One region of the Formosa agariphila KMM 3901 genome, then DNA from elsewhere that is predicted to be linked to it. Evidence: riboswitches for the same ligand, from Rfam matches in the RefSeq annotation. Region 1 holds a riboswitch; the other holds the start of a gene.
What was found. A riboswitch is a leader RNA that binds a small molecule or an ion and turns the genes downstream of it on or off. The one in region 1 is predicted to bind S-adenosylmethionine.
Positions count from the first base shown of each region.

Region 2: it holds a riboswitch for S-adenosylmethionine, as region 1 does, so the genes downstream of both, BN863_RS08045 (Na+/H+ antiporter NhaC family protein) here and BN863_RS01850 (homocysteine S-methyltransferase family protein) in region 1, are expected to answer to the same signal.

Region 1 covers NZ_HG315671.1:450,590-455,032, forward strand. The annotation lists gene BN863_RS01835 (NAD(P)/FAD-dependent oxidoreductase) at 1-540, shown strand, start outside; gene epsC (serine O-acetyltransferase EpsC) at 632-1,399, shown strand; gene cysM (cysteine synthase CysM) at 1,392-2,285, shown strand; SAM riboswitch class I at 2,363-2,480, shown strand; gene BN863_RS01850 (homocysteine S-methyltransferase family protein) at 2,531-3,532, shown strand; gene metH (methionine synthase) at 3,558-4,443, shown strand, end outside.
Region 2 covers NZ_HG315671.1:1,856,772-1,861,214, reverse strand. The annotation lists gene BN863_RS08055 (DUF4249 domain-containing protein) at 1-277, shown strand, start outside; gene BN863_RS08050 (hypothetical protein) at 265-1,989, shown strand; SAM-I-IV-variant riboswitch at 2,093-2,190, shown strand; gene BN863_RS08045 (Na+/H+ antiporter NhaC family protein) at 2,235-3,539, shown strand; gene BN863_RS08040 (DUF302 domain-containing protein) at 3,665-4,443, shown strand, end outside.

The sequences.
Region 1 (4,443 bases):
GATATCGCTTCAGAAGTAACACTTATTCACAGACGTAACGAATTCCGTGGCGCTTTAGATTCTGTAGAAAAAGTTCAAGAATTAAAACTTCTAGGGAAAATAAATTTAGTAACACCTGCAGAAGTTGTTGGCGTTGCTGGAGAAAATCATATTGAAGGTGTGACTGTTAAAAAAGCAGATGAAGAGTTTACAATAGATACAGATTACTTTATCCCATTATTCGGTTTATCTCCAAAATTAGGACCTATCGGAAATTGGGGATTAGAGATAGAAAAAAATGCAATTAAAGTAGATAATGCCTTAGATTATCAAACAAACATACCTGGAATTTATGCTATTGGAGATGTAAATACGTATCCAGGGAAGTTAAAATTAATTCTTTGTGGTTTCCACGAGGCTACATTAATGTGTCAATCAGCGTATAAAATTATTAATCCAGGTAAAAAGTATGTGCTTAAATACACAACGGTGAGTGGAATTGATGGTTTTGACGGTACACGTAAAGAAGCTCCAAAAGCAGTAGTACAAGCTATTGTATAAAATCTAATTTTAAATTAGTCGTTTTGTAAAATAGACTGTAAATTAGTTGAACTAATTCCGACTGTTATTTAAAATAATAAGGCGTTTTTTTATGATAGAAGATACAAAATTGCAAAATAAACTAGTTTCAAAAACATATAATGTTAGATTAAAAGACTCCATTGCAACATTCACAAAACATTTGTTTTATGTTATGTTCGACGATGAGCCTGCAACAGAATTACAGCATCTAGAGAATCTATTTCTAGACATGTGTAGAAAACTAAGTATAGACGATGCATTTAATATTTGGGAAACGTTTAAGTTTAATTTACCAAGTACAAGACGTCGTCTAGATTTAGATGCTATTGCTATCGAGCAGCATGATCCAGCGGCTAAAAGTCTAGAAGAAGTGTATTTAGCGTATCCTGGTTTTTATGCTATTGCAATCTACCGTTTAAGTCATGAATTACATAAGTTAAATGTACCAACTATTCCTAGAATGATGAGTGAATATGCTCATGGTATAACAGGTACAGATATTCATCCTGGTGCAGAAATTGGAGATTCTTTTTTCATAGATCATGCCACCGGAATTGTAATTGGAGAAACATCTATTATAAAAAATAATGTGAAGATTTATCAAGGGGTAACCTTAGGAGGTGTTCAGGTTAAAAAGAGTTTGTCTGCAACAAAACGTCATCCTACTATCGAAGATAATGTTATCATTTACGCCAACGCTACTATATTAGGTGGCGATGTGGTAATTGGTGCAGATACTATAATAGGTGCAAATGTTTGTGTTACAGTTTCTATTCCGCAAGGTTCAATCTTAACTTACCAAAAGGAGTTTAACATAAGATCTAGAAAGAATGATTAAATCTGAAAGTATTTTAGATCAAATAGGGAAAACACCTTTAGTAGAAGTTACACATTTACATGATAATAAAAATGTAAAATTATTTCTGAAATTAGAAGGAAATAATCCAGGAGGAAGTGTAAAAGATAGAGCTGCGTTTAATATGATAAACGAAGCTTTAAAGCGTGGCGATATTAAAAAAGGCGATACTTTAGTTGAAGCGACTAGTGGAAACACCGGAATTGCTTTAGCATTTATTGCGCCTTTATTAGGTGTGAATATGGTGCTTATTATGCCAGAAAATTCAACCGAAGAGCGAATTAAAACCATGCGTGCTTATGGTGCAGAATTAATTTTAACCTCTAGTGATGTTGGTATTGAAGGTGCTCGTGATTATGCCATAAAATTACATGAGGAGAAAGGCTATTTTATGCTGAATCAATTTTCGAACTCAGATAACTGGAAAGCACATTATAAAACTACGGGACCAGAAATTTGGGACGCAACCCAAGGTGAAATTACGCACTTTGTTTCTGCAATGGGAACTACCGGAACCATAATGGGCGTATCTACATATTTAAAAGAAAAAAATAAAAGCATAACTATAGTAGGAGCACAACCTAAAGATGGTGCTAAAATCCCGGGTATTCGTAAGTGGCCAGAAGCGTACTTGCCAGAAATTTTCGATAAAACTAAAGTCGATCAAGTTGTTGATGTTAGTGAAGAAGATGCCAAAATGATCACGCAGCGTTTAGCCAAAGAAGAAGGTGTCTTTGCAGGCATGAGCAGTGGAGGTTCTGTAGCAAGTGCCTTAAAAATTATAGAAAATTTAGAATCCGGAGTTGTCGTAGCTATAATTTGCGACCGCGGAGATCGTTATTTATCGTCCCCATTATTCGATAATTAGCATAATAATTGCTGTAAATATGAGGAAAATAAATATATATTACCTTTATTTGCAGCTTAGTTCATAATCATAATAATTCGTTATCACGAAAGGCAGAGGGGATAGACCCGGTGAAGCCTTAGCAACCCTTTACCACACTTAAAGAAGGTGCTACATTCTACTCAATGAAACCATTTTCAAAGGGGCAGATAACCCAAGAGAAATCCCTTTCTTTCCTGATGACATACTGATATAAAACATCAAAAATGTCAAATATTTATCAAGCCATACAAGAACGTGTTTTAGTACTAGACGGTGCTATGGGTACCATGTTGCAACGTTATAATTTTTCTGAAGAAGATTTTAGAGGAGAGCGTTTTAAAGATTACCTATCTTCATTAAAAGGAAATAACGATTTATTGTCGTTAACCCAACCGCAAGCTATTGCAGATATTCATCGTAAATATTTCGAAGCTGGAGCAGATATTGTAGAAACCAACACCTTCTCGGGAACAACAATCGCTATGGCAGATTACGACATGGAAGATTTGGTGTACGAACTTAATTTCGAATCGGCTAGAATTGCAAAGCAAGTAGCAGACGAAATAACTAAAGAAAACCCAGATAAACCTAGATTTGTTGCAGGTAGTATTGGTCCAACAAACCGTACTGCAAGTTTATCTCCAGATGTAGAACGTCCGGAATATCGCGCAGTAACGTTCGAAGAATTAAGACAGGCCTATCATCAGCAAACAGAAGCGTTGTTAGACGGTGGTGTAGATATGCTTTTAGTTGAAACTATTTTCGATACTTTAAATGCTAAAGCGGCATTGTTTGCCATAGATCAAGTACAAGAAGAACGCGGTATTAAAATTCCGATTATGGTCTCAGGTACGATAACTGATGCCTCTGGCCGAACATTGTCTGGTCAAACTGTTGAAGCATTTTTATTGTCAATCTCTCACATCCCTTTATTGAGTGTTGGGTTTAATTGTGCTTTAGGAGCCGATCAATTACAGCCTTACTTAAGTCGTTTATCTAACGAAACAGAGTTTTATACGTCTGCACATCCTAATGCAGGATTGCCAAATGCTTTTGGAGAATACGACCAAACGGCAGAGCAAATGCAAGAGCTTATCGAGAGTTATTTAAAAGAAAACATCGTTAATATTATTGGAGGATGTTGCGGTACGACACCAGAACATATTAAACTAATTGCAGAAGTTGCTGCAAAATATAAACCTAGACAAGCCGTTGTTAGCGCTTAATTGAGAATCGAAAAGAAAAAACAGCATGTCAAAAAATAATAAGCCTAAATATTTAAGTCTTTCTGGATTAGAGCCATTAATCGTGACTCCAGAAAGTAATTTTATAAATGTAGGAGAACGAACTAATGTTACCGGTTCTAGAAAATTCTTACGATTAATTAAAGAAGAAAAATTTGATGAAGCTCTAGATGTTGCCCGCGACCAAGTAGAAGGTGGTGCGCAAATTATCGATGTGAACATGGATGAAGGAATGTTAGATGGTGCAGAAGCCATGGTAAAATTCCTGAATTTAATTGCTTCAGAGCCAGATATTGCTCGTGTGCCTATCATGATCGATAGTTCGAAATGGGATATTATTGAAGCTGGACTTCAGGTAGTTCAAGGAAAATCGGTAGTAAATTCAATCAGTTTAAAAGAAGGAGAAGAGGCGTTTATTCATCATGCTAAATTGGTGAAACGTTACGGTGCTGCCATGGTTGTAATGGCATTCGATGAAGATGGTCAAGCCGATACCTATCAGCGTCGAATAGATATCTGTAAGCGTTCTTACGATATCTTGGTCGATAAAGTTAAGTTTCCACCTCAAGATATTATTTTTGATCCAAATATTTTTCCTGTGGCTACAGGAATGGAAGAGCATCGCTTAAATGCATTAGATTTCTTTAATGCAACAAAATGGATTCGAGAAAATTTACCGTACGCCAATGTTTCTGGAGGAGTGAGTAATGTGTCGTTTTCGTTTAGAGGAAACACCGTTGTTCGTGAAGCAATAAACTCTGCATTCTTATACCACGCCATCAAACATGGATTAAATATTGGAATTGTAAACCCGACCATGTTGGAGGTTTACGACGAAATTCCTAAAGATCTTTTACAACATGTAGAAGATGTATTATTCAACCGTAGTGATG
Region 2 (4,443 bases), 1.4 Mb from region 1:
TGTGTCTACAGTAGATTCTAAAAGAATATTTTTCAATTATAAAGATATCGGCATTGATATTCCTCCATATATCATTGATTGCGATGCACAAACCTTTGACAAATCTGAAACCGACGACGACGACAATCAGTCTCTTCAATTATATAATTATTTATCAAGTCAATATACAGTATACGATCATCCCGATGATTCGACGATTTACACCGTTGCAAAGCGAAACTGTATGGATTGTTCAGTATTTGGAACCAGTATAAAACCAGAATTTTGGGAAGATTAATAAAACATAAAACTATAAAAGTTACAATACTATTGTGCTTTTTAAATATTCTTGTTTACGGGCAAGTCAACGTTAATACATTAGATGCAATTCCTAGAGAAACAGTACATCTAAGTCATAATGCGAATACATTTTTGGTTGGTGAAACCTTATATTATAACTTTTACAGTTTAATTGAAAACAATAAACCAAGTAGTATAAGTAAGATTGGATATGTAGAATTAATTGGACAAGATGGAGACTTCCTTTTTAACCATAAATTAAAACTAGATGAGGGGCTCGGGTCTGGCGACTATTTTATTCCTGCTGATATTGAAACAGGACAATACAAACTCATTGCGTATACAAAATGGATGAAAAATGAAGATGCTGTTTTTATTAGTGATGTCTATATTATAAATCCATTTTTAAAACATTCTAATATACAAGACACCAAATCTATAGCTATTTCAAAATCTAAAAATAGCGCTGTAAATTCTAAACCAATAGAACCTACAGGTATTACAATAGAAACTAATTCGGAAAGTTTAAAACCTAGGCGTTTATCTTCTATTCGTTTAACAACGAACAACGTAGATTTATACAATGGAAATTATGCTTTATCGGTAAGAAAAATATCCCCATTAGAAATTAAAAACAACTCAACAGTTGAAGGTGAAAATATTATAAAATTAATTGATAGTTCTAATACATTACCTGAATTAAGAGGAGAAATTATATCAGGGACTGTTAAAAATAAATCGAATGATTCTTTGGTAAGAAATGCTGTTGTTTCTCTTTCTATTCCAGGTAAAGAGTTTATATTAAAGAATGTAAAAACAAACAATTCAGGTCGCTTTTATTTTAGTCTATCTGAGAATTATACGAGCACAGATGTATTAATACAAGTTATAGATAAAACAACGAACAGTGAATACAAAATTGTTTTAGATAATCCAGAAGTTTACGATTTTACTAATCTTCGCTTTGAATCTGTGTATTTAAATCCAAATTTAAAAGATTGGTTAACAACTACAAGTAAATATACCCAAATAGAGAATGCATATTTTAACTCTAAAAAAGATAGTATAATAAATAGGCTACCTTCTTCTTTGTTTTATGTTGAGCCAGATGTTGAATACGTATTAGATGATTACAAGAGATTCCCAACTTTAAAAGAAACTTTTGTCGAAATCATTCAATCTGGAGCTATTCGAAAAAGCAAAGGCTCCCTTAAATTTAAAGTACTTGAAGACCAAACAAGTTATTATTCTGGTTACGATCCTTTGGTGCTTTTTGATGGTATATTAATTCAGAATAATGAAGATATTATGAATTACGATGCTAGAAATATAGAACGCATAAGTATTTTAAGCGACACTTATTTTTATGGTCCTAGTGTTTATTATGGAATTATAGATATTAAAACAAAAAATGGAGATTTTGTATTAGAAGGTAACGCTGATAATAAAATATACCTCAATCTTGATGCTCCACTTAATTCTAAACTTTTTTATTCACCAAAATACGATACAGAACTAACCGCTTTTAATAGAATTCCAGATTATAGAAAACAACTCTTATGGCTGCCTAAATTAGTAATGGATACTAATTCCAAAAATATCGAATTTTACACTTCAAGTGTAACAGGAACTTACGAAATAGTGTTAGAAGGCTTCACGCTTTCAGGAAAACATGTGGTTATAAAAAAGACTATAGATGTTAAAGACTAATAATTACATAGTTTTCTTTTTATTCACCTGATTGATTCATTAAAAAAATTAACAGATTTTAAAGCTGTATTTCTGATTAAAACAAATACTTTTGCGCCCTTAAAATAATTATCAAGAATCTCAAGACAAGAGATAGCAACCTGCAATAACGAGCAAGGTGCTAAATAGATAAGCCAATTACTTGGAACACATGTTAACTCATCTTTCTACTTATTTGCTACTATAGTCTCTTAAAATTAATTATAATGGCAAACAGTAACTCCGGAACTCCTAAATTTTCAGCATTAATACCGCTATTCGTATTTGTATTTACATTTTTAGGCGTTGGTATTTATAAAGACGATTTTTACGCTTTACCCTCTCCTATAGCCGTAATTATAGGAATTATTGCAGCCTTTCTGCTCTTTAGACAATCAATAGATTCTAAAATAAAAACACTTTTAAAAGGGTGTGGCGATTATAAGATTTTAACCATGTGTTTAATCTATTTACTCGCTGGTGCGTTTGCAGCCATTGCTAAAGCAACTGGTAGTGTAGATGCTATTGTAAATCTAGGATTAGACTATATAGCGATTCAATATATTTATGTCGGTATTTTTATTATTGCTGGTTTTTTATCGGTGTCTACAGGAACTTCCGTGGGATCTATCGTCGCGCTAGCACCTATTGTAGTTAGTGTTGCAGAAAAGAGTAATGCCGATTTAGCCATACTGTGTGGAGCATTATTAGGAGGCAGTATGTTTGGTGATAACTTATCTATGATTTCCGACACCACCATTGCAGCAACACAATCTTTAGGTTGTAAAATGAGTGATAAATTCAAACAGAATATCAAAATCGCGTTACCTGCTGCATTACTAACTATTGCCGTTTTAATTTTTCAAGGTTTGGACTTAAAATCTGATGACAATACAACATTGCTTGTTCAGAGTTACACCATTATAAAAATAGTGCCTTACATACTTGTAATTATACTTTCAATAGTAGGTGTTAATGTGTTTGTAACCTTGCTTTTAGGCAGTGTATCTGCAGGGGTTCTAGGTTTAATGTATGGCGATTTTACATTGCTTGAAGCCACTAATATCACCTATACCGGATTTACAAACATGACCGAGATATTCCTATTATCGCTACTTACTGGAGGTTTAGCTGCATTAGTTGAAAAGCATGGTGGTATCGATTATATTTTAGTCAATATTAAAAAACGCATAAAAAACAAAACATCGGCACAATTTGGAATCGCCACCTTAGTCAGTGCCATCAATTTGGCCATTGCTAATAATACAGTATCCATCATTATTGCTGGTCCGATTAGTAAAACCATTAACGACGAATATCAATTAGATAATAAACGAACTGCCTCTATTTTAGATATTTTTTCATGTATTTCTCAAGGGGTATTGCCCTATGGTGCTCAAGTATTAATGATTCTTAGTTTTTCTAATCAAGGTTTAAATTACTTAGACTTGGTGAGCAATACGTGGTACTTGGTCTTTTTACTATTTTACACAGTAGCTTTTATCTGTTTCAAGCCATTAAGAGCATCTTAGTTCCTGAATTATAAGTATTAGAACACCTCAAGAACATGGTGCGTTATCACGTCAATTTTATCAGTGATAGTGCTAATAATTAAATACAAGCTTCCTTACATTGCGTGTAATTAAAAATAGATACCATGAAAACATTAACACTTACATCCATATTTTTTAGTGCACTATTACTAATTACATCTTGCGATAGCGACGATGATAAATCGACACAAATCCCCGATAACGACACTCCTGAAACAGCCGGAATTGGGTATTCAGAAACTAATGAAGACCCCACCAACATATATAATGCGATTACTGCGACTTTAAATGCCAATGATAATATTGGAATTGTTGCTGAAGTGAATCATTCTGCAAATGCTCAAAACGCGGGTTTAAGTCTAGATTATACAAGAACCGTGTATTTTGGAAACCCAGCTTTAGGGACACCACTTATGCAAGATAATATTCAGGCGGGTTTAGATCTTCCGCAACGTATTAGCGTCTATACAGATGAAGATAATCATACAGTTGTAACTTATAATTCTGTAGATTATATCATCAACAGACACAGTTTAGGAACAGTATCGTCTACCGAAATGATTGAAAATGCTCTAGCGAATATTGTAGAGTCTGCAACCGGTGAGGCTGTTGTTCTTAATCCTATAGAAAATGAAGGTTCAAAAGGTATTGTCTCTGTTGCTAGTTCAAATGATTTTGATACCACTTATAACAACATCATTAACACCTTAAATAATCTAGAGCCAATAAGCATCATGGCAGAATTAGACCATCAAGCCAATGCCGAAAGTATTGGTATGGAGTTAATGCCAGCAAAACTTATTATATTCGGAAATCCCGTTTTAGGAACACCTTTAATGAATGAATCTAGAACCATGGCTTTAGATTTACCTCAAAAAATGTT